Regions from separate parts of the Limnospira sp. PMC 289.06 genome, predicted to be linked through region 2. Evidence: riboswitches for the same ligand, from Rfam matches in the RefSeq annotation. Region 2 holds a riboswitch; each other region holds the start of a gene.
The links. Region 2 has a riboswitch for cobalamin ahead of metE (5-methyltetrahydropteroyltriglutamate--homocysteine S-methyltransferase). Riboswitches for the same ligand answer to the same signal wherever they lie in the genome.
Positions count from the first base shown of each region.

Region 1 (8,290 bases), on a different contig from region 2:
GGAAACCGACTTAAAACCGCCAACGCCGTCGCTATAATTGGCAGCCTCAGACTCGACTCCGTTTCCTCTAAATACCCTGATTCTTCCGGGGTTTCCGGCTCATTATTAACCCTAAAATTTGGCTTATCATAAAACTCTTGATTTGTCAAGTCTTTGACTGCATTAATCACCAAATTTGATAAGTCAACCGCCGCCAATTGATTAGGGACATACTGAACCACCATACAGGCGGCTACCCGGTTAATCCGCACAGAGGTAATACCGGAGTGTTTTTCTAAAAGCGGCTGAATTTCAGTAGCTAATTGGGGATGTTTAGCTAATAGGGGAAGCCGAAACCGAGTCCGTCCAGCCACCTGATGAATAACCTGGCATTCTTGATTAGATAATGATGGTGATATTGCAGTGGTCATGATGTTGCTTCAGAATCATCGGGGACGGAATTTTCATCTGGTTTAGCAGTAGTTTCAGCAATTTCTAGGATACTAACTAAATACATACCTAATTCCAATTCTGAAACCCCAGCCGGGTCATATTGAATAATCAAAGATGCAGCCGTCCGGTTAATGCGTACCGATTTAACTCGCTGTTCATCAGACAAAAGTTTTTCTAACCGTTTCGCATAGAGAACATCAGTCATTAAACGGGGAATACGCAGCCGAAGCCGTCCGGGTATAGAATGGACAATGGTATAATCTTCGGTTTGAGTTGTGGTAGCTGTCGGACTATTATCTTGATGGTTGTTAGGACTTTCAGCTTGAGTCGAATTAGTAGCCGGAGAGTTAGCCTTAGCCTCCTGTTTTAATTGTCTAACTAATTGACGAATAATTGCTGCCATTAACAGGTTAACCATCAAGGCTTGCGCGCCCCGTAGCTGCAGGCGACTGGTAACTAATAAACCCGCCAACACAGGTAAAATCGTCACCACTTCCTCATAGTCTTCTAACCACCGACCTATTTGGGGAAGAATATCGGGATTTTCTACGGTTTTAACTTCTGTAGATAATGCTGAATCAGTCATCGTCAATTTACCTTATTTTTAGGAGAGTATACCATGGAAATTTACCAACCATATAACTAGGATAACTATTGACAACCTCTGCGGTGTCGATGTCGGTGTCCACCATCACAGTTTTTGTGGTTAGATATGGCTATAGTTTGACTACCTCTGCTGACACAACGTTTAAAGGCGGGTAAATGGTTTTCTTGGGATGCACGTTGCAAATTTAAGAACACATTTTGTACATCCCAGTAGTTTGATGTTGCCTTCAATAACCTTTGATACATTTCCCCATTTTCAATTTCGGCTTTAACTCCTTGTTCGCAGGCTTCTTGTACTGAGTCGGGGGGAATTATACGAGTTTCCCAGTCATCCTCTGGTATGGGAATATTATACCTGATAAACAGTGGCATTAATGCCTGTATATGCCGTTTTTCAGCTTCGATAATATTCACAAAAGGTTTAATCGGTCCGAATTTTTGGATAATTAACCGATAGGTTGCACAGGCTTTATATTCATCCTGTATGGCTTCACATAAAGCCTGTTTAAGGTCATCAAATTCTGGATTATTTGACATCTTGATTAACTCCTGATTCACTCATTAAATTAGGGAGATATCCATTCGTAAAACTCGATCGCTTCTGGGGGGCAACTATGACAGCCTCCGCAGGCTTTACCTTCCACCTTACAAACCCGCCCTTTTCTAATTAATTTTCCCAGCATTAATCGCAGGGTTTCCGCATCAATTTTCATTTGATGTTCTAATTCTGCTAAAGAAACGCGACCATGATTTCTGAGATGATTTTGCAGTTGTTGAAGTAGCATAATTTACCACCGTATAAAGCTGCGATCGCTAGTCTCTATTTTATCATGAATATACCTGTTAACACGGAGAAACAGAATTTTCACAAATCTTTGAGACTAGCTACCACAAAAAAGGCTAATAGCAACAGGTGAGATAACCTGCTTTTTTGGCAAGTGCAACCCCGACTACAAACGGGGAGAATGGCGACGGTTACTAACAGCTTTGAGACTGACTAAAGTAGCACCCATGACAATACAAAGTCCCATCAATAAACCCAAAGCCTCTCCGGTATTTTGTGATAAATTCATAGCCTGATAGTAGAAACTAGCAACCCAGTAGGCTAGTCCAGTAGTCCAAAGCGCCACAAACACCGTCCAACCCAGATTAGTTTCCCGGTAAACAGCGGCAATTGCAGACACACAGGGGAAATAAAGCAACACAAATAACAGGAAAGCAAAAGCGGCGCTAGAACTACCAAACCGTTGATACATTTGACCAAAGGTGCTATAACTAACCTGCTGTGCTGTCGCGGCTTCTTCCTGATTATCAGTGCTTTCCATAATACTTAAACCAACCGGATCAAGTATTTGATTACCTAAATCAGCTAAGTTAGCGGGAATACTAGCAAAGGCTTCGGCCATACCTCCCCAAAAACTAAATTCTTCTTCTGCTTCTTCCTCGGAGTCGGCAGCGGATGCTTGATCAGCCCCTAATTGCTTATAAAGGGCATCCATACTACCAACCATGACCTCTTTGGCAAATACTCCGGTAAATAAGCCGACAGTAGCCGGCCAATTATCTTGAGTGATTCCCATGGGGCTAAAAACTGGGGTAATTGTGCGACTAACGGCACTCAAAAGAGAATCCTGGCTATCCTGTTTCCCAAAAGAACCATCGGTTCCGACAGAGTTTAATAAACCCAGAATTAACACGACAATCACAATCATTTTCCCGGCGCGGGTGATAAAGGCTTTTAACCTTTCCCAAGCGCGGATTAATACACCTTTGGGGGTGGGAATATGATAGGGGGGTAATTCCATGACAAAGGGGGCAGATTGACCGCGTAAGAGGGTATGCTTCATGACTAACCCGGTGAACACGGCGGCTAAAATGCCGATGATGTAAAGTAAGAAAACGATATTTTGTCCGTTTCTGGGGAAAAATGCTGCTACAAATAGGGCATAAACTGGTAGGCGCGCCCCACAGGACATAAAGGGATTCATTAAGACGGTCATTAGGCGATCGCGAGGATTTTCTAAGGTCCTGGTTGCCATAATACCGGGAATATTGCAGCCAAAACCGACCATCATGGGCACAAAAGATTTACCCGGAAGCCCCATAAACCGCATAAACCGATCCATAACAAAGGCGGCGCGGGCGAGATAGCCAGAGTCTTCTAAGATGGCTAGACAGATAAACATTAAGCCAATTTGGGGGATAAATGTAGCGGTGGTTTGGATACCGCCGCCAACTCCTTCGGCGAGAGTGCCGATTAACCAACCAGGGGCGTTAATTTGCTCAAGACCATGAGCCATGCCATCTACAAATACGGTACCAAAGGCGATCTCAAAAAAGTCGATAAATGCGCCGCCAAAGTTAATGGAAATCAGGAACATCAGGTACATGACTACCAAGAAAATGGGTATACCCCAGGCGCGACTGAGGATGACCTGATCAATGCGATCGGAAACGTGCTGTTGTACTACATCCGATCGCTGTGTGATACCCTGTAACATCTGATGAATCCAGCTATAGCGAGCATCAGCAATCAATAGGTCGATATCTTCTCCCAGGGTTTGGTGTATGCGGTGGCGGTGGGTGGCAATTTGCTTAACGACATCTTGATTAACCAAACTTTGGCGATCGTCATATTGCAATAAACTGAGACTTTGCCAACGATGGTCTGGGGGTAAGTAGTTATATTGTTGGGCTACCGATTCGGTAATTTCACTTAGGGCGGCTTCGATAACGGCTGGATAGGCGACTTTGGCTTGGGGGCGGTCTGCCAAATGTATGGCATCTCGGACAATTTCCCGCAGTTGTTCTACCCCTCGCCCGGAACTAGCACTCATGGGAATTACGGGACAGCCTAAGCGATCGCCTAATTGTTGGGCATCAATGGTAATTTGCCGCTGCTTGGCTATATCTATCATATTCAGGGCGATCGCGATCGGTAAACCCATTTCCAGCAGTTGGGTGGTTAGATACAGATTTCGCTCTAGGTTGGACGCATCTACGATATTGATAATTAGGGTGGCTTCACCGGATAGTAAATAGTCTCGCGCTACCTGTTCATCTAATCCTGTGCTGGCATCTTCCACGTCGAGAGAGTAAACCCCTGGTAGGTCAATGACTTTGATGGTCTGGTTTTGATAACGATAGCTTCCCTCTTTCCGTTCTACGGTAACTCCGGGCCAGTTACCTACCCGCTGATTACTACCAGTTAAAGCGTTAAATAGGGTCGTTTTCCCACAGTTAGGGTTCCCCACCAAAGCAATACAGGACACCGCCGCCTTGTTATCGGTTTGGCGGTTCACTTCCATAGACTGACTCACAATTTTGTTCCTCGTTTAGGATGGGTCGATTAATGCCACCTGGAGGGCATCTGCTTCGTCTTTGCGTAAACTCAGGTTAAATCCCCTGACCTCAATTTGAGTCGGGTCTCCTAAAGGGGCGTGGCGTTTGACTGTAAATTCGACCCCTGGAGTTAATCCCATGGCTAATAATTTCCGTTTGTAGCTACCCGCGCCAGAGTCATAACCAACCACCCGCAACCGAGAACCGATCGCCGCATGGCGCAACTGCACAACATTAGTTTTATTCATTGATGAGAGTTTCCTTTTGGACTGGGTGAGGTTTTCTGTGGCGACCTGAATATTCTCAGCCATATCTGCCCCCAGTCCTAAGCGATGGTCGCCTAGGGCGATAATCACTGATCCACTGGTTGTGGAACTAATGACATTTAATTCTACACCGGGCATTAACCCCATTCCCATTAGACGGGTATTGCCTCCGGCACAGTTGAGAGCAACTATATATAAGCGATCGCCTACCTTCGCCTCCGACAAAGCAAAGGCTCCCGGAGTTGATGGTTTGCCCACTACAACCAATGATTCTGGTGATTCACTTATGGTGCGATCGTGACCAGTGTTGTCTTTGAGGTAAGTAAATCCTGACCAGCTTGATCCACCATCAAAGCAGTTCACGGATACATCGGCACAGTAGTTATCATTGTCCATAATCTATTGGCTCTTGTTGAGCTAATTGAGAATTAATTTTAATTAATACCATATAACTAGGTTAAAAATCCCATTGTTAATAAATTTTTAACAAACCCCCTTGTTTAGAAAAATCAAAAATTATACCACAAAAATTAATTTTGTCAACTACTTGCAATATTTGTTTGTAGTGTGTTACATTTGTTTACAAGAAGTCAAAGAGGCAAAAATATTATGGTTCGTGGACAAATTATGGAAGAAGGTGGACGCGCAAACGTTTATGCGATCGAACCCCAAGTATATGTAGAGGAAGCGCAACAATTCGGTTTCAACAAACACGCAGAGAAACTCAACGGACGACTAGCTATGATCGGGTTTGTATCCGCCCTAGCCTTAGAAGTATTAACCGGACATGGTTTAATCGGCTGGTTAACTAGCCTGTAAAACCCAGATTTTCTCAGCCTATAATTTCAGTAGCATTTCGGAGAATTGTATGAAAACAGATTTTAACTTTCCTAACCAATACATGATGGGACCCGTAATCTTTCGACCGGACTTTAACAGTCCCTCAGAAGTGATTACCGCTAACCAAGCCTGGTCTTTATTCTTCACAGGTGGTCAGGAAGATAAAGCCCTTGGCTATAATGCAGAATACGGAAGATTTTTTACAAATTTACTGATGGCGATCGCCGTTAGCGGCGCTATTGGGGCTTTGATTTTCACTAACTTAGCCTAAGTCATCAAATTTACCTATCTCTCCCTAGTCACTAATAACAAACCGTCCCTGTTTAGAAATAAGCAGGGACTTTTTTTAGTTTTTCCCCGAATTAGCCCAACCTGTGATAAGATATTCTCGATATCGGTTCTAAGGGAAATCAGCCCTTAGAGGAAACGGGGAAAGTCCGGTGTAAGTCCGGCGCTGTCCCGCAACTGTGATGGGACTCTGTTGGTCTCTCAGTCAGAATGCCCGCCGATAAGTAACCTATTGTTGATTCATCTGCGAGGTATGGATGATGGTTGATTTAGTATTTTCACAATCTAAATATCATAGCGATCGCCCATCTAAACCCTAAGAAAATCTCAACATTATATAGATAGCCAATCGCTATAATTTCGGAGGAGTCAAAAAACCGTGCATAAAATTCCTGTAACCATCATCACCGGATTTTTAGGGGCTGGAAAAACCACCCTAATCCGCCATTTACTACAAAATAACCAAGGTCGTCGTATCGCGGTATTAGTCAATGAATTTGGCGAAGTAGGTATTGATGGCGAAATCCTCAAATCTTGCCAAGTGTGTGACGAAGAAGAAACGGAAACTAATATCATCGAATTAGCCAATGGTTGTCTGTGTTGCACCGTCCAGGAAGAGTTTTTGCCCACTATGCAAGAACTACTTAAACGCCAGGATACGATTGATTCGATATTAATAGAAACCTCTGGTTTAGCTTTACCCAAGCCACTGGTGCAAGCGTTCCGATGGCCGGAAATTCGCACTAAAGCCACTGTGGATGGTGTGATTACGGTAGTTGATAGTGAAGCCTTAGCTAATGGTCAACTGGTGGGAGATTTAGAGGCTTTAGAACAGCAGCGCCAAGCGGATGAAACCTTGGAACATGAAACACCAATTGAGGAGTTATTTGAGGATCAGTTAGCCTGTGCTGATTTGGTACTTTTGACGAAAGGCGATCGCATTGATGAAGAGTCTCAGCAGCGGGTTCACCAATGGCTAAAACAGGAGTTAACCCCAGGAGTGCAGATGGTTTCCTGTCAGCAAGGTAAAATTTCGGCTGACATATTATTAGGCTTTAATGCAGCCGTAGAAGACCATCTGGACAGTCGCCCAAGTCACCATGACCAGGAAGAGGAACACGAACACGATGATGATATCAATGCTGTGCATTTAGTCTTAGATCCGGTTGGGGACTCGGCTAGTTTAGTCAATCAATTAAAGGCGATCGCCCAGCAGTTTGAAATCTACCGGATTAAAGGTTTTGTAGCCGTCGCCAATAAACCAATGCGGATGGTAGTTCAAGGAGTCGGAAACCGATTTGAGACCTTCTTCGATCGCCCCTGGAAAACCGACGAACCTCGCCAAACTCAACTGGTGTTTATTGGTCGTAGTCTTAATCAACAACAAATAGCCGCTTCTTTGGAATCAGAAACCATGGCGTTAAACGGGTAGAATTTGAGAGATTTTAGCGATACTTTCTAACATCTCCCCAACCAACCCGGTTTTTTTTCCAGAAGCCGGGTTTCTAATTCCCCACGATACCTTAAAAAAAGAAACCGGGTCAAAAAAGGGTTGACAACGAGTCTGCCAGCGCTATATGTTAAGGTTTACAGTTTGCAGCGCCGCCAAAACAGCCCCAATATAATCATACTTTACCCCACTTTCCGTCTCGTCTCCATCCCACCTTATCTTAATAGCATATTGCGTCCCCTGGGTATTCCCCAATTTAGTTTAGCCTCTAAGACCTGGTAGATTTACCTTGGGATGCCCAAATTTAGTCAAGGCTTCACAAATCCTGATAGGAAAACTGTTTAATCATCTATGGTTCAAAAACGAACAATTGAGGAATTGCATCAGTCAGCATCTTTATTCTGGCCAGAGTTTTTGGTTCAACAACAACTCAAACAGAGTATTATCCCGGTGTTGATTGAAACCCAACAGCAGTTTCTCTCAATTCTTGCCTTGGAATTAGAAAATCCCCTAGATATCTTTACCGCTTTAGAAATATCAAAGCTCTCCGCTAATTTATTTCTCAAACACCTTCTAATTTTAGCAGATTTTGGAGGGGAAAAACTACAACGTTTAAATCAAGAGTTTCATTTATTGTTCCCCGATGGACAATTAGAGTATGTTTGGAACAATACTCAATTTTGTTATCGTTTTCAGGCGTTACCCATATCAGGAATATTATCAAACCAAAAACTTAACATTTCCAGCCAGAAATCGCTGTTTAAAAAACACGCTTTGTCTGAAGTATATAAAGATATTATTGTTGTTATCCTGTTTGCTGGAGATTCAACAAATACTAAAATTTCTGGCATTTTTAAGACTTGGGGATGTCAAATTGGAGAATTAATGGGTAAGTACGATGAACTTTCCGAGTTTATAAGCCAGCGTTATATTTATCTAAGCCGTATTACTGCAGGAGCTAAAAGTAATGATTTGGGTCAGCTTTTGCAACGTCATATATATAAATATTTAGCCAAAAAGTTAAATCACAAGGATATTGATATCAACCTCAATTCTACCATTCCTG
Region 1 covers NZ_JARPLC010000009.1:49,828-58,117, forward strand. Annotated here, with positions in the region: gene P5674_RS03835 (heavy metal translocating P-type ATPase) at 1-410, opposite strand, end outside; gene P5674_RS03840 (HMA2 domain-containing protein) at 407-1,018, opposite strand; gene P5674_RS03845 (ferritin-like domain-containing protein) at 1,084-1,575, opposite strand; gene P5674_RS03850 (FeoC-like transcriptional regulator) at 1,605-1,823, opposite strand; gene feoB (Fe(2+) transporter permease subunit FeoB) at 1,989-4,346, opposite strand; gene P5674_RS03860 (ferrous iron transport protein A) at 4,374-5,042, opposite strand; gene P5674_RS03865 (chlorophyll a/b-binding protein) at 5,256-5,465, shown strand; gene P5674_RS03870 (hypothetical protein) at 5,515-5,757, shown strand; cobalamin riboswitch at 5,865-6,010, shown strand; gene cobW (cobalamin biosynthesis protein CobW) at 6,154-7,206, shown strand; gene P5674_RS03880 (DpnII family type II restriction endonuclease) at 7,576-8,290, shown strand, end outside.
Region 1: another riboswitch for cobalamin. It lies ahead of cobW (cobalamin biosynthesis protein CobW); the one in region 2 lies ahead of metE (5-methyltetrahydropteroyltriglutamate--homocysteine S-methyltransferase).

Region 2 (8,290 bases):
CGGTCACCCCAAAGCGAATAATCCCCTGTGGACGGATTATCCCCTGCCAAATAGAATCTAGCCAAGAGGGGAGGGTTTCTGCAGTCCAGTCGGCGGTGCTGACTTCCCCAGAAACAAGTCCTGTCTCCGCTATCAGTTCGGCAAAGCCTTCAATACTAGAGAAAGCGGGATGAGACCATTGATCTAAGAGTTGCCGCATCACGGGTTTTTCCCAGAAGTTCAAAGGTTTTTGGCGATCGTCCCGTTGATTCCAGTCCGCCACCACTAAAATGCCCCCCGGTTTTAATACCCGCATCATCTCTCGCGCATATTGGGCTTTATCGGGCATATGGGGTCCGGCTTCAATAGACCAAACCACATCAAAACTGGCATCGGGGAAAGATAACGCTAAGGCATCATCCACCTGAAACTGAGCGCTAAGACCTTCTGGAGTGAGTTCCTGAGCGCGTTTGACTTGCTCTTGGCTGATGGTAATGCCTGTGACGGCAAAGCCATAATCTCGCGCTAGAATGCGACTACTGCCACCGATACCACAACCGACATCTAAAACTGTTGTGCCGGGAGGTAGGCGGTCTAATCCCCCCCAACGAGCCATTTCATGCACAAAGTCTTCTTTAGCTTTCAGGAAGTCTTTGGGTTGTGGCGGTGAGCCATAGTGACCGAGGTGGATATGTTCCCCCCAGTAGAATTCCAGGATGCCGTCATTGGTCCAATCATCATAGGAGCTGGCAACAGAATCGGCGGATTGATATTTCCGAGGGGAAAGGAGGTAAAGTGCTAATCCTAGGAGAAGTGCGAACAAAAGCAGACTAATGATGATTAAAAAAAGGTTGAACATGGTATAATTGTGTTATAATTTAGGATTGGGTGAACTAAAGAAACTGGGTTTCTGGGTTAAGGTTGGCGCACTCGATAAGTGCTATGACAATCTAAGCACGTTTGTCTGACTTGTGTAAATGACTCGATCGCATTAATGGGATTTTGTTGATTGTTAACCACAGTTTTCAGGGTTTCAAGTGAGGTTTGAAAGTTGGCAATCAGTCGAGAAAAATTATCGGGTTCTGACCAAATTAATGGCTTGGCTCCCCAGCCTTCTGCGTGGGTCATAGCGGTTCCGGGTGGGAAAACTTCGGGCATATATTCAGCTAGGGATAATAAGCTATTAATGTGGGTTAGAGTTTGATTGGCAAAAGGGGCATTTTTTTCCAAAATCGCTTCGAGAGAACGATAATGGGCTGACAATGCTTTCATGTATTGGCGACGATAGGCGATCGCTAAATCCCTGTCTACGGCTGACCCAGAAGTATTTGAGCTTAAATTGATGGCAGGATTGTTAGTTGTATCTGTGAAAGAATGGGGATAAACTTTCATCAAAAAACCTCCCAAAATAACCAGTAATACAGCAATTACGAGGGTACAAATAAAGCGAATTAATTGAGTCATGGGGAAGATATTATGGTTGTGAATTCCTTTTTGAGAGCGATCGCCAAACTCCTAAAAAAGCATTTCGGAGTCGATAGATAACTTGAATTGCCCCCGGTTGAGGCTGGGGTTGAGCTTTTCTAAGTTCCTCCTGTTTAACAAAAGGATGGACAGAAGTGGGAATTTTTCCGGAGCGACATAGATAATATTTGAGCATGGTATTTCTGCCAAAATTGAACTCAAGGCGATAGCCATATAATTGAAAATGGTCAAGTTAAAGGGCATCAAGGTATTGATTAAAAGTCATGAGCAAGGTTGAGGAATTTCGCTATTTTAGAGCAGTGTTCATCTGTGCCGTCTGACGAAAGGAGGCGATCGCAACCAAGCGGTTTGATTGTGCATCCCACAGCAGGAATTTGGAGCAGTCTAGTAAATCCCTAATATGCAGTGTCTTCACCTCCGAGAGCAAATGACAATTTTCCTGATGACAAGCGGCGAGATAGTAATTAGGAATTCTCGACGAGAGATGATGAATATTGTGATAGCCAATGTCGGCGCTAAACCATCTGAGGAGGGCTGGCAATTCTAAATAACTACTCCCCTGAACAGCTCCCAAAACATAGTCCCATCCGGCTGTTTTATGGGCATAAGACCCCTCAAAAATATGTTGTACAAAAAATATCCAGATAAAAATCGTTGCCGAACAACTGAGGGTAATGGAGTAAATACTCCAAAACAGCCCAAAGCCCCATAAATGACTGAGAAAAACCCAGCCCCCGACCACACAAATATTGTTAAACAAGAGATCCCAAAACTCAGTAGCAGATTGCCAGTATTTTGACTGATGAGCGGATATAGTTTGCGCTAAGTGAAACTCCGAACCTTTGGGCAAATCAGTTAATACATGATGGGCGAAGTCGTAAACTCCCAGGATTAAAATAAGTCTAGGCTTGATAACCAGGTAAAAAAAACCGCCCGGAATAGCCATCAATGGATGTCGTAGGACTTCATAAAGTTTTTGATTTAACGGATCAAGCTGATCAAACTCGTCAGTAGACAAGAAATCTGCGACACCCCGATAGCGCTCCCAGTCGCCATTAGTTTGGTGATGGTAAGCATGATCTCTTGACCAGCCATATTGGGGCATGGCATTGATTACACCGAGCCCAAATCCGATAATTCGGTTCATCTTTTTTGACGGAAAAAGAGAATAATGTCCGCAATCGTGCATCAAAGAAAAACAGCGCAGGGAGAAGAGAATCAGCAGGGCAATAATCGGAGGTAGAAGCCATAAAGAAATAGATGCCGCACCCGGCGCTAACATCCATAAAAGAACATAAGGCACAACGGTATTGAGAATTTGATAGGTAGCGCGCAGGTTGCTGCTTTTGATGTATGGAGTCAAGACAAAATCTGATTTTTTGAGTGTATCCATTGTTTTTGTCTATAGGTGGGGATGAGTTTATTCTGGTTCCGAGACCCTGGGCGATCGCCCCCCGCCGGGTTGGACAATTTTCTGATTTAATGGAAAAACGTCGGGCTGAAATTCTTCCCAGTGTTTGCAGATTTGCTCGTAGCACTTCGGGGGGGTAATCGGCAAATTTTTTAGGTATAAGAATGTCACCTGATTTAATGACTCCAACAGAAACACTAACTCGGTTTCTGGGCTGTAAGTATCCACAGCTTCCAAAATGTGAGCATTCATAAAGTGGTGTCGCAGAATCACCGTGTCAGGGGCAGCCAGCCACGCATTTAGAAAAGGGGCGAGACGCGATCTGGGTACATAGTGAACCTTAAAAACCTCCCCCGCAATTCCTACTGTTGACGTACTGGTGCTACAAATCACCGCACCCCGTTCACCATTGAGATACCCTACCCAGGCGTTATAGCCTAGAGCCAATAGATTCGTAGCAATAAAATCTTGCTGCCAATTCATCGGCGGATTTGGCGGCTGATTCTTGGCGCTATCTGTTTCATTCATAAGAAATATCAGGAGGTTGGCACAGATTCCCCCGTTGTGAAAACGGGGGATTTAGGCATCAATTATTTCTCAGTCAGATTAGCTTCTTGGCGCAGGATTTTTGCCGCCTCCACCATATTTTTCAGGGAAGGAATCACCTCTTCCCAACCCCGTGTTTTCAAGCCACAATCAGGGTTAACCCAAATCTGTTGAACGGGCAAATTAGCCACCCCGGTTTTTAACTGTTGCACCATCTCTTGAGTGCTGGGAACCGCTGGGCTGTGGACATCATAAACGCCGTTCCCCACTTGATGTTTGTAGCCCGCATCAGTAATTTCAAACAGGGTTTCGTTATTGCTGCGGCTATTTTCAATGGACAATACATCCGCATCCAACCGCTCAATATGCTCAATAATATCCCCAAATTCCGAGTAACACATATGGGTATGGATTTGGGTTTGGGGTTTGGCAATAGCCGCAGATAAACGGAAAGCATCCACCGCCCAGGATAGATACTCATCCCAACGTTCTGGCTTGAGGGGGAGTCCTTCCCGCAAGGCAGGTTCATCAATTTGCACCATCTTCGCCCCAGCCGCTTCTAAGTCAGCGACTTCATCGCGCAAGGCTAAGGCAATCTGCATGGCTTGTTCACTGCGCGGAATATCGGTGCGGGTAAATGACCAGTTAATCATGGTGACCGGACCGGTTAGCATCCCTTTGACAATTTTATCGGTCAGGGATTTGGCTACCTTAAACTCTCGAACTGTCATGGGTCCGGTGCGGGCGACATCTCCATAAATAATCGGGGGACGCACGCAACGGCTGCCGTAACTTTGCACCCAACCATGTTCGCTAAAGGCAAAGCCAGATAACTGCACACCGAAAAATTCCACCATATCGGTGCGCTCAAATTCGCCATGTACCAATACATCGAGTCCGGCTTCTTCTTGGAATTGGATGCACTTGGCAATTTCGGCATCGATCGCCGCTTCATATTCGGCTTGGGTAATGTCACCCCGTTTCAGTTTCACCCGCAGTTGCCGCACTTCGGAGGTTTGGGGGAAAGACCCGATGGTGGTGGTGGGGAATGGGGGCAAAACGGGCTGGCGTTCTTGACGTTGTTCATAAGGCAAAGTCCGCTCTAAATCCTGGGAGGTCAGATTTTGCAGGCGTTCTTTTACCCCCTGATTAACTGGGCTAAATTCCTGGAAGGTTTGCCATTGGCTGCGGATGACTTCCAGATACTTGTCAGGTTCTTGGGTTCCATAGGAGCGATCGGCCCAATCAGCCAGCAGTGTGATTTCTACTAACTTCTGTTCAGCAAAGCTCAAAACGGACCGCAAGGGTTCGGGGAGTTTGGTTTCTCGCTGGGCATCGTATGGCACAAATTGCAGGGAAGCAGACGGCTGAATCCGCAGGTTAGGGGTGACACGGGAAATGGCTTCCAGGGTTGACAAAACGGAGTCGGGGCGAATTTTCCAGACGTTGCGGGCATCAATAATTCCCGCCCCCAACTCTTTATCGTCGGGGAAACCATACTGTTGCAATAACTCCAGGTTCCGCCCACGGGTGAAGTCTAAACTAATGCCAGCTACGGGTAATTCCATCACCCAGGGGTAATTGTCTCCCAAGTCATCAAAGTAGGTGATGAGGTGAATGGGTAAGCCGACTTGACTGAGCGATTGATAGGTGGATTGATAGAGTTGTTTGAAGTTGGCGGCATCTCCCAATACTAAAGCGGGTTCATGGATTTGGACTTCAGCGACACCCATTTTTTGGAGTTCTTGGAGAAGCAGGAGATAGCGATCGCCTAGTTGTTTCCCCGCCTGATCTTGATTCATCTCGAAACGACTCAGCCGCAGCAAAGTCACCGGACCCAAAACCATGGGAACAGCGCGATCGCCCAATAAGGTTTGAGCCCGCTGCACAGTTTCCAGGAAATCGCTAAAGTCTGGTGGCTGCAATGTTTCGGGAATTTCTGGGACGAGGTAGTGATAGTTGGTATCGAACCATTTAGTCATTTCTAGGGCTCGAATGCCATCAAAACCCCGCGCCATGGCAAAATAACGGTCAAGTCCGCTAAAGGATGCAAACCGTTCGGGAATGATGCCTAAGCGGATACTCCAGTCTAAAACGTGATCGTAGAGGCTCATGTCGCCAATACCAATGCGATCGATACCGGCATGAAGTTGAGTTTCCCAGTTTTTGAACTCAACTTCATTCCGAGTCTGGATGAGGGTTTCTGCGTCCGATTTACCCCGCCAAAAGGCTTCTAATGCCTTTTTTAACTCGCGACTTTTACCAATACGAGGATAGCCGAGAGTCGCGGTTTCCAGACGGGTTTGTGTATAAATTTCCGAGGTCATAAATTGCCCTTGTCCTTATGGTGAAAATAGTCACAGAAATCTAGTCCATCCCCGCGACAAACCAGCGGAGTGAACAATTGAGCGCAGCAGAATATCTGCCAAATTGAGTTGAGCAATACTCAGACCAGACTGATTAGAGTCACGCTTTGGACGAGTGACCCTCTGCCAGTCAATGTCTACATAAGGCTAGTTTTCTCAAAATGGCAATTTCAAATCAGGGCGCTACCCATGCAACGCCAGGGGAGTCGTCCTAAAAAATGAAGGCAATATTAATTGTGAAAAAGCTAAACGAACCATCATCCGTACCTCGCAGACGAAAAATAACAGTTTTTGGTGCATCTCCAGAGGAGACAGTTCGGCGGGCATTCTGACTTCGAGAGTTGTGTCTCTCCTCACAGCTGCGGGACAGCGCCGGATTTACGCCGGACTTTCCCCCTTACGTCTGATGGCTGGTCCCCATCAGAACCGACAATATTTAAGCATGATAACACACGAAGCGGAGATTTGACGAAATCATGGAAAAGTTACTGTAAACTGGGGGAACAACGATAGATGTCAGCAACCCGGTTTCTAGGGCTTAGGGTTTCACCAAGCGGCCAAGCCGCCCAAAGTCCATGGGAGAGCCACGGCACGAGAGCTAAAATTCTCAAATACAGTCGTGATCGCTATAGCCAAAGAACCAAAGGCGATCGCCTACTTATCCCCTCTGAAAACAAAGATAGTCAAAATGCAGGGTTCTCAAAAAATTCAGGTCGGGGTGAGCGACTTACGGCAAGCCTTTCATACTCATTTTCAATCGGCTGAACAAATTAAACAGATTTCGGCTTATTTACTCCTATTCTATGCGGTTGAATGTGGGCTAAAGAGCATTTTGCTCAAACGAAACCAGTTGCGAACCACAGCACTGATTCCCGATCCAACCCTCTTATATGAATCTGGTCATAACCTAGATAGATGGGTCAAGGAACTGAAAATTTCCGCCAGCATAATTAGCCAAACTCCCAATTTTCATCTAGCCCAAGGTGGTTCAACTTTAAACATAGAAAAAGCTCATCAAGCTTGGCGATATGGTATTAATATTAAGCCTGAAGATGAAAAAGTTTTAGTTGAGTGGTTAAACAGTATTAGCCAATGAATTAAGGAGAACATAAACCGATGATTCCCTCAGATATTCGTCTTTATACTTGGGTTGATGTAGAAGAAGTTTTGCTGCGGAAAAAAAAGCAAAATAAATGGCCAAACGGGTTGGTTTGGGCGCGAACCTACTGGGACGGGTTAACCATGGGAATTCGTCCGGGAACTCAAGCAGAAGCCCAAAATTGGCTGAGTGAAATCTACGACCCTCGCTTCCGAAATAATTATATTATCTTAGAGAGTGTTGATGAAAATCAACGGATTTTGCCGATTTGGTGGGAAGAAACCGAGGAAGACCCCCCAACTCCTAGACTGACTCCGAGTTTATCCAGACCTGGAGTGCTTTTTCCTCCTAGTGAGAATGTCGAACCTCCGGCTATTATGCCATCAGATTTTCCCCCAGTGGTGGCGTTTCATTCTTTTAAAGGTGGAGTGGGAAGGACTACTCATGCGATCGCCTTAGCCAAGGCTTTAACTGCTAAAAAACAAACGGTTCTGTTAGTTGATGGGGACTTAGAACCTCCGGGAATTAGTTGGTTATTTGAGCGAAGATTGCCCTATCCTCCCGTTTCTTTTGCGGACTTGTTAGCATTGGTTCATGGTGATGAATCTCCCCATTATGAAACCGCCATTCAATTAGTGAGCGATCGCCTACAAAATGCCTTAATTGATGGGATATTTATTCTGCCATCATTTCGCTCTACTTCAGGATTTACCTCTTTAGAAATTCGACCAGAACATCTGATCCAAGGTTCTCAAAATGCTTTTATCTTGACCGATATCTTAGCCCGTCTCGGGAAATATCTGGGAGTCGATGTGGTCTTGGTAGACTTGCGGGCTGGACTCTCATAATTAGCGACAGGTTTAATTTTAGATCCGCGAGTTTATCGGATATTTGTTACTACCTTGAGCGGACAATCGAGCGCCGGAACGGCGAGAGTTTTAGAACTGATTGGAGAGCGATCGCCTTCCACCAGAGAAGAAGACCCATTCCCCGCCTTAATTTTCAGCCAAGTTCCTGAAGATAAAAAATTCACCGATTGGGTGATTGAACCTGAACAACAATTGCTGGAAGCCGCCAAAACATTTATCGAAGACAATGGGGATATTCTCAGAGTAATTACCCCCTTTGCTGATAGTTTGCTGGTTTTACCTCCTACTTGGGAAGAGGTGATGAGTAAGCTAGAGCGATCGGGTATTGTAGATGCAGTTAGTCCACTGCTAGATTGGTTGCCTAGTCCAAGTGGTGCATCAATCCCAGAAAGTCTTCCTAGTTTAAGTTTAAAATCTCAACGACAACAGATTAAAGAATTGGCGGAAAAATTGGTTTATGCTGAGACAGCACAAATCGATAATTTTTTGGCAACGATTCCTTTAAAGCAATTGGCTTCAGACCATCGATGACAAC
Region 2 covers NZ_JARPLC010000044.1:26,194-34,483, reverse strand. Annotated here, with positions in the region: gene P5674_RS11575 (methyltransferase domain-containing protein) at 1-838, opposite strand, end outside; gene P5674_RS11570 (c-type cytochrome) at 895-1,443, opposite strand; gene P5674_RS11565 (hypothetical protein) at 1,454-1,639, opposite strand; gene P5674_RS11560 (fatty acid desaturase) at 1,751-2,857, opposite strand; gene P5674_RS11555 (hypothetical protein) at 2,885-3,403, opposite strand; gene metE (5-methyltetrahydropteroyltriglutamate--homocysteine S-methyltransferase) at 3,466-5,748, opposite strand; cobalamin riboswitch at 6,089-6,233, opposite strand; gene P5674_RS11545 (hypothetical protein) at 6,407-6,883, shown strand; gene P5674_RS11540 (ParA family protein) at 6,904-7,734, shown strand; gene P5674_RS11535 (hypothetical protein) at 7,789-8,286, shown strand.

Region 3 (8,290 bases), on a different contig from region 2:
TGAACTATCAACCAATTATTGAACTATCGACGGGGACTATTGCAGGATTTGAGGCTTTATTGCGTTGGGACCACCCCCAAGAGGGTTTGATATCTCCGGCTGAGTTTATCCCGATAGCTGAGGAGGCGGGTTTAATTGTTGATATTGGGGAATGGGTATTGCGACAGGCTTGTTTTCAGTTAAGCGAATGGAAAGATAAGTTTGCGGTTTATTCTAATCTGATGATGAGTGTTAACCTGTCTTCTCAGCAATTTACGAATGATTTGGGGCGGCGTATTAGCAATATTTTAGTTGAGACGGGGGTGGCGGGTTCGGAGTTAAAATTAGAGATTACAGAAACGGCAATTATGAACGACCCAGAATTAGCGATCGCCACTTTACAACAACTCAAACAACAACAAATCAAAATTTGTATTGATGATTTTGGTACAGGTTACTGTTCGTTGGGTTATCTGCATAAATTCCCAGTAGATATCCTCAAAATTGACCGCTCATTTGTCAGTCAAATTCCCGAAGGCGAGGATAAGCGGGAAATTGTCCGGGTCATTGTGGCTTTAGCTGAAAGTCTGAAGATGGATGCGATCGCCGAAGGTATTGAAACCGCCGAACAACTCCACCATTTACAGAAGTTTAATTGCAAATATGGACAGGGTTATTTTTTCTTCCGTCCCCTCAACCGTCAAGCAGTAGAAGCATTATTAAACCATGCTCAAATCGGATTACCACTACCCAGCCAATTTTAACCAAATTAAGAATTTGAGCGCCAATAGCGATCGCGTATCTGTTGCTGAATCTGATTTAACTGTGTTTCCGATAAAGCCATATTCTCAGCTTGTAACCAATTGATTAAATCCCCCACTAAAGGAACCCCCAAACCTAAATCTTGGAGTTGTTGACCTTGACTAAAAACGGCTTTTGGTGTACCTTGACAAGCCAGTTTTCCGCCATCAAGTACCAAAACCCAATCCGCCCATGCTTCCACAAAATCCAAATTATGAGTAGCGATAACTAGAGTAGTTCCTTGCTGTTGAATCTGATTTAATAAGCAGTGAAAGTTAGTAACTTGATAAGAGTCAAGATAAGCCGTAGGTTCATCCAAAAATAATAATTGTGGCTGCAACACCATTATATCAGCAATTGACACCCTTTTTTTCTGCCCCAAACTCAGATAATTAATCGGTAAATCCGCCAAACTGACTAAATCAAATTCAGCCAAAATTTGGCGCACCCTTTGAGCAATTTCTGAGGTAGATAAACCCAAGTTACACAAGCCATAGGAAATATCCTCTGACACGGTAGTGGCTACTAACTGCTGTTCAGGATTTTGGAATACTAAACCCACATTTTGGCGCAATTGATTCAACGATCGCCGTTTATATTGTAGCGGTTGACCTCGCCAACTAATCACCCCTGACTGGGGACGATATAACCCATTAGCTAATCGAAATAAGGTAGTTTTTCCGCAGCCATTACGTCCAATGACAGCATAACGCTGATATCTACCAAATTGACAAGTGATATTTTCCAGGGTTGGCTGCTGACTACCGGGGTAAGTATACTGAACATTCTCAAATTCTAGTAACTCAAATTCCGAGGACATAAAACCATCCAATACTCACCAACAATAGTAGACAACCACAACATCCTTCCCAGGTATATCGAGGGTTAGGTTGGTGGCGATAAACCGACCAAACCCGCAACTCTCCGTTAAACCCCCGCGCGGTTAATCCTAAACAAATTTGTCGATAATTTTCTAGGGTTTGTTGGAGTAGTTGACTGGTGACAATTCCTAAACTGCGAATGGTAGTTTTCCAGTCACCATAACCGATGCGAACCTGTTGAGCGATTAATAATTGACTAGCGGTTTCAGTTAACATAAAAATAAACCGATACATTAACATTAATAATTCTGTGATTAAACTCGGACAGCCAATCTTACGGAAAATTCTAATGATTTCCACTAGGGGGGTAGTGAGTAAAATAAAATACATACAGGAGGTTAACACTAGGGAGCGAGTTAGCAAAAACCCAGCTTGTTGCATTCCTTGATTACTGAAATATATCAAGATATCCCCTAGGTTAAATCCCCAGATAATATCAGTTTTAATTAATTCGAGATTAGCTGAATTAACCACCCCCAATAGTAAGGCGGGAATGCTAGTTAACCAAAAACTAAAGGGGATGGCTTGCAATTTCAGATAAATTCCTAGGGGGATTTTAGCGTAAATCACAACCCAAATTGTCACCCAAATGGTGATCAATATTTGCAGGAGGGGGGGAGCCGCCAAACTGAGACAAAACAGGGTGGCGGCAAAGGTTAACTTATGTTCAGAGGGTAAATACCTTAACCGATTGGTATAGGCGATCGCATCAATTTGATGGTGCATTTAGGATGAGCGATTTTTGCCTTGTTGACGACCTTTATATAAGCCAATCACATAGCCCACGATACCCGCACCAATGGCGGCTTGAGAAACAAATAACAGGCTCTCAATTTCGCCACTGGGAACTTCTAAGATAGGTTCAAACCAGGGTTGATAATTGGGTTGAATTTCGCCGATGAGATTTTCGGCTTGTTCATCGGCTCCCTCATAATCTCCTCGGATAAAAATTAGTGGCGTTATGGATAAAATAACGACGGCTAAAATCATCCATAAATTGCGATTTTTGACGGGTTGATCAGAAGTTGGTGTCATGATTATTTTACTTAGCTATTAGCTTTCCCAATTTTCAAGGTTTGCAGTTCTTCTGAGGCGTAGGACTCTAGCCAATTCCAAACTACCAGCGTTAATAGTCCCTCACTAATTGATAGGGGAATTTGAGTGACTGCAAAAATCCCCGCAAATTTGATAAAGGAAGCGATAACCCCCCCAGAAGCAGCCGGAAAAGCTACGGCTAACTGTATGGAGGTAATTAAATAAGTGGCTAAACTTCCCAAGGCTGCTGCGAAGAAAATACCTAGTTTTTGTTGGTTAAATTGGCAGAATAGTTGGTAAATGCCATAGGCGACCCAAGGGCCGACAATTGCCATGGAAAATACATTGGCTCCCAGGGTAGTTAAACCGCCGTGAGCGAGTAATACGGCTTGGAAAAGTAGAACTAAACTGCCTAAAACTGTCATCACTGACGGTCCGAATAAAACAACTCCTAATCCGGTTCCGGTGGGGTGAGAACAACTCCCTGTCACTGAGGGTATTTTCAGGGCTGACAGGACAAAAGTAAAGGCTCCGGCTAGGGCAATTAATAGCTTTAATTCGGGGTTTTTTTGGGTGATTTTGGTGAGTTTTTGTAAACCAATTACCCAGAAAGGGATGATTAACACCCACCAAAAAACCGCCCAGGTAATAGGTAAAAAACCTTCCATAATGTGCATTGCTTGAGCTGGAGTGGCTGCACCTATTACCAAATAAAATGTTAACCCAATCATGGCGATTAGGTGTATCATTCGATGATTTTTGCTCATCTGTACCTCGCAGATTTGTGAGTGAGAAATAACTATAGGCGGGCATCCTGACTCACAGATTGGGTGGAAAAATTTGCCTTAAATCTGATTACAGTTGCGGGACAGTGCCGGATTTACACCGAACTTTCCCCATTACTCCTAGTGGCTGTTCCCCACTAGAACCTATAGTTTTGGCTATTATACCATGTGTAGGTCAATAGTGAACCAAGCTGGCAAATATTTAATTAAGTATGCTCTCGGGTGGCCCAATATTGTTGTACGGCTTGCACATTATACCAATTCAAAAAAATCCGAGAAATTTCTAAGGCTAATTGAGACTGACCACGATTAATTAACCACTGTAAAAAATGCGCCATTGTCCTTTCATTAAGTTGACCTCTGAGGGATAAAATCCCCCAGAGTATCCGATGCAAAATTGTCATTTGAATCATCATTTTTACTGACCATGTAGGATGTTTTTGGTAGAAAACTACCCCCATTCTGCCCCTTTGTTTTTCCTTTTCAATTAGGGCGGGTATTTGTTCTAAGCTAAAGGGTGGATGCCAATGATATCCGACGGCGGCGGGGCATTTGATTAATTTTAAACCTAATTTTTTTAGCCTAACTCCTAGTTCGAGGTCTTCCCAACCATAAAGCTGAAATTGAGGGTCAAATAATCCGGCTTCGATTAACCAATGGCGGGCGATCGCCACATTTCCAGTAGCAAAATAAGCGGCGGAAAAATCGGTAATTTTATAGGGTTCTGTGGTGGGATGTTCAAAATTGCAGGTATTGACAACTCGACCATAGGTAAAGATGCGATCGCTTTTTTGAGAGTTGGCAATTAATGCCCTAGCGTGAGCCTCCAGAAAGCTATCAGTTACCACCAAATCACTATCGATAAAAACAATAATCTCTCCCCTAGCCTGTTCAACTCCCAAATTTCGCGCCGCCGCCGGTCCCTGGTGGTCTTGCTGGTAAATGCGAAGATGGGGAAATGCGCCCTGATGAGTGGCCAACCATTCCACAGTCCCATCAGTGGAACCATCATCGACTAACACCACCTCTAAACCCGTCACGGCGGCGCTATAGGCTTGATTTTCTAATGCTCTCAGACACTTCTGTAAAATCGGTAAACGGTTATAGGTGGGGATAACAACGCTAAAAAACATAGATTTTGGGGGACAGTTGGCGATGCTCTGAAACTATAACCTAATTGTTACCCGTTCACTGTTAAATCGTGGCGATTGGGGTGATAATGAAATGTTTGTTGTCTAGGAGCTTTGGTAGATTATGGGTCGCGCTGAAAAAGCTGTACTTGCCTACTCTGGTGGTGTAGATACCTCCGTCTGTATTCCTTACCTCAAAAACGAGTTTGGGGTAGCTGAAGTAATTACTGTGGCGGTTGACTTGGGACAAGGTGATGAACTAGGACCAGTGAAACAAAAGGCCCTCGACTCTGGCGCGAGTGAGTCTTTAGTGATTGATGTACAACAGCGATTTGTCCAGGAATTTGCTTTTCCGGCTATTCAAGCCAATGCTTTGTATGAGAATCGCTATCCCCTGGCTACGGCTTTAGCACGTCCTTTGATTGCTCAGATTTTGGTGGAAGTTGCCGAAAAATACGGAGCAGACGCGATCGCTCACGGTTGCACGGGAAAAGGCAATGATCAGGTCCGCTTTGATGTGTCTATCGGCGCTCTCAACCCTAATATTAAGATTTTGGCTCCGGCTAGGGAGTGGGGTATGAGTCGGGAAGAGACGATCGCCTATGGGGAAAAATGTGGCATTTCCTTCCCGGTTAAAAAGTCTTCCCCCTACAGTCTCGATCGCAACTTGCTTGGTATGGCGATCGAAGCTGGACCACTCGAAGATCCCTGGGTTGAACCCCCAGAGGATATTTATGGGATGACTAAAGCGATCGCTGATACTCCTAACGAGCCCGAATATGTAGAAATTGGCTTCCAAGCTGGCATTCCTGTTAGCCTCAATGGGGAAGCACTCAACGGGGTTGACCTGATCTCTCGCTTAAATGCGATCGCCGGAAACCACGGTATCGGACGCATTGATATGATCGAGAATCGTTTGGTAGGCATTAAATCTCGGGAAGTTTACGAATCCCCTGCCATGGTTGTACTCATTCAGGCTCACCGAGATCTTGAAAGTCTGGTTCTCACTTCTGATGTCACCCGCTATAAACGCGGCATTGAGGAAACCTATAGCCAAATTGTCTATAATGGCCTCTGGTTTAGTCCCCTCAAAGGTGCGATCGATGCCTTTATCAAACAAACTCAAGAACGGGTCAGCGGCACTGTACGGGTAAAACTGTTTAAAGGCAATTGCAACATTGTCGGCCGCAAGTCTGACAAATCCCTCTACAGCCTTGACCTGGCTACTTACGGCTCTGAAGATGTATTTGACCACAAAGCCGCCGAAGGATTTATCTATGTTTGGGGTCTTCCCACTCGCGTTTGGTCTGAAAAAATGAGAGATTAACCCTTTAATTCTCAACTATCGGGGCGGGTTCTACCGTTAATGAACTGCCCCACCCCCTGCCCCTACTTGTCGAATTTTATATAAGTTTTGCTAATTAATACAACCAAATATATTTTTTTTTCCAAAGATTGTTAAGAATTAATACAATTTTATTGCCAATTCCTCGCAAAAAGTTGACGAGATTATAGGGGTTGTGGTAAGCTGGGAGAAATTGCACCCAAGGGCTTACTGTGCCTATATGCAAAAATACAGCCGGAAACCCTGATTATCTCGCGGTTAAAGTTATTCTGCCAGCAAAAAATAAAATTCACGATGCACGAGTTTTTGAGGAAAATGCCCCCACTATTTTTATCACCCTTGACAAAAACCATATTTTGTGCATTCCCCCCAAAAGCCACAAGTAATAATCAGATCCTCACCCGAAATTGCCAGATCAACAGAGTTTGAGAATAGCGGGTGAGGAGGGGGAAAGAATTATAACATCAGTGGCTTAAAACCATGTTTAATAGACATCCGACCAATCATATCCATTTTATCCAAAGTGATTTGATTTCGGCCCCAAGAAAAATTGGTATATATAGCCTCAAACTCCAATAACATAGATTCCGCAAAACAGGCGAATAGCTGGCGACCGGGAACATTCATATTGACAATTTTCATGATTTTCCAGTCAATATCTAAAGCGTGTTCCACAATGCCCCCAGACAGGACATGAACACCGGGACTTTGAAACTTAGTTGCCATATTTTTAGGATAGCCGCCATCAATCAACAAACAGGGTTTTTTCAAAACCTCCGGGTCAATTTCCACCCCCTGGGGCATACTAGCGACCCAAACCACAATATCAGCCTTGGGTAATGCTTCATCTAAGGCCATAATTTTACCCCGTCCCAATTCAGCTTGGAGGTTTTGGAGTCTTTGGCGATCGCGAGCAATCAATAGTATTTCAGCCACATCAAGTCTGCCATTTAGCCACCGACAAACCGCACTCCCAATATCTCCGGTAGCACCACAAACCGCCACAGTAGCCTTAGATAAATCTATTCCTAATTTCGGTGCGGCTTGTTCAACTTGACGGCAAATAATATAAGCCGTGTGTGTGTTTCCGGTAGTGAAGCGCTCAAACTCTAACTTAATGTTGCGAATTCTACCCAGTTGATCCAAATTAAATCTCTCCAAAATAATCGAAGAAAACCCCCCCAAAGCCGTAATATTAATGCCATTTTTTTGAGCATGAGCCATAGCATTAATAATTTTGCGAGTAGCAGCTTTCATGCGGTTAGTAGCCAACATTTCGGGTAAGAAGCAAGACTCTACATACCTACCCTCAATTACCTGACCCGTAATACTTGTTACCTTAAGATCCTCAACAATTACGGGTGGTGCGCTGCACCAAAAATCCAGACCTTGATCAGCATATTCTGCATAACCCAAATCCCGAGCCACAACCTGGGCGTGTTCCAAACTGGTAAGATGACCGATGAGACCAAACATGATTCGATTGAGTTATTTAGTTATTTTTAGTTAACATCCTCTTGGGGGAGGCTATTCTATTTACCGATCTCCCGGCAAAAATATGGGAGTCGATGCCGGATATAGAAATTAATTTTACCTGCAAAGGAGCAGGTTGGCTTGTGACTTTATCCTTAATCTCATCACCAACCTGCCCATAGTGCCAGCAATTCAGAATGAAGCCCTCCCCACCTGCGAGGGCGCGAGGTGGGAGTGTCTTATGGTAATCCCGGACTCGCCTGAGTCCAAATATCACACAAACAAGCCCAGCTTCTAGGCGAACCTCCAGAACATTTGCGCGAGCCCTCCTCACCGTCATTTCTGCGAGTGAGCTTCAGCATTCCTCTCGGCAATATCTTGACTTCCATTCAGGTCGCAGTTATAGCGCTTCCCATGGGAAAATACAGCCAGAGCATAGTTTTTTGAGTCTCGTTTCACCATCCTAGACCCATCGTAAGCCAGTTTTGATGCTGACCTGCCCAATGGCGCTGATGGCCGCTCTGCGGTAGTAGCTAGGGAACTTGTAGAATATCCTATCGATGGACGGGTATTTCACGACAGGACGTTTAGCTGTTGCGTGGATTAAACGCTCTAGGGCTGGGATTTGTTGCTCAGAGGATCAGGCTATGACGATTAAGACCGTGGCGATCGCAGACCGCCACCTGTTCAGCGGTTCGGCTGCGCTCACCGACAGCACCGACAGCACCGACCGTTTTTGTTCAAAATCTCAACCTGACTAAGTTAAACTCCTGCCAAGCCATAAGCAGACATCCGCATAATATCGCGGGTAGTGAAACCAATATTGCTCAGAGCTTCCCCATAGGCAATCATGAAGTCCTC
Region 3 covers NZ_JARPLC010000003.1:39,013-47,302, forward strand. Annotated here, with positions in the region: gene P5674_RS01375 (sensor domain-containing protein) at 1-743, shown strand, start outside; gene P5674_RS01380 (energy-coupling factor ABC transporter ATP-binding protein) at 749-1,600, opposite strand; gene cbiQ (cobalt ECF transporter T component CbiQ) at 1,584-2,387, opposite strand; gene P5674_RS01390 (energy-coupling factor ABC transporter substrate-binding protein) at 2,388-2,696, opposite strand; gene P5674_RS01395 (energy-coupling factor ABC transporter permease) at 2,708-3,463, opposite strand; cobalamin riboswitch at 3,484-3,644, opposite strand; gene P5674_RS01400 (glycosyltransferase family 2 protein) at 3,688-4,614, opposite strand; gene P5674_RS01405 (argininosuccinate synthase) at 4,736-5,938, shown strand; gene P5674_RS01410 (long-chain acyl-[acyl-carrier-protein] reductase) at 6,413-7,432, opposite strand; gene P5674_RS01415 (aldehyde oxygenase (deformylating)) at 8,192-8,290, opposite strand, start outside.
Region 3: another riboswitch for cobalamin. It lies ahead of P5674_RS01395 (energy-coupling factor ABC transporter permease); the one in region 2 lies ahead of metE (5-methyltetrahydropteroyltriglutamate--homocysteine S-methyltransferase).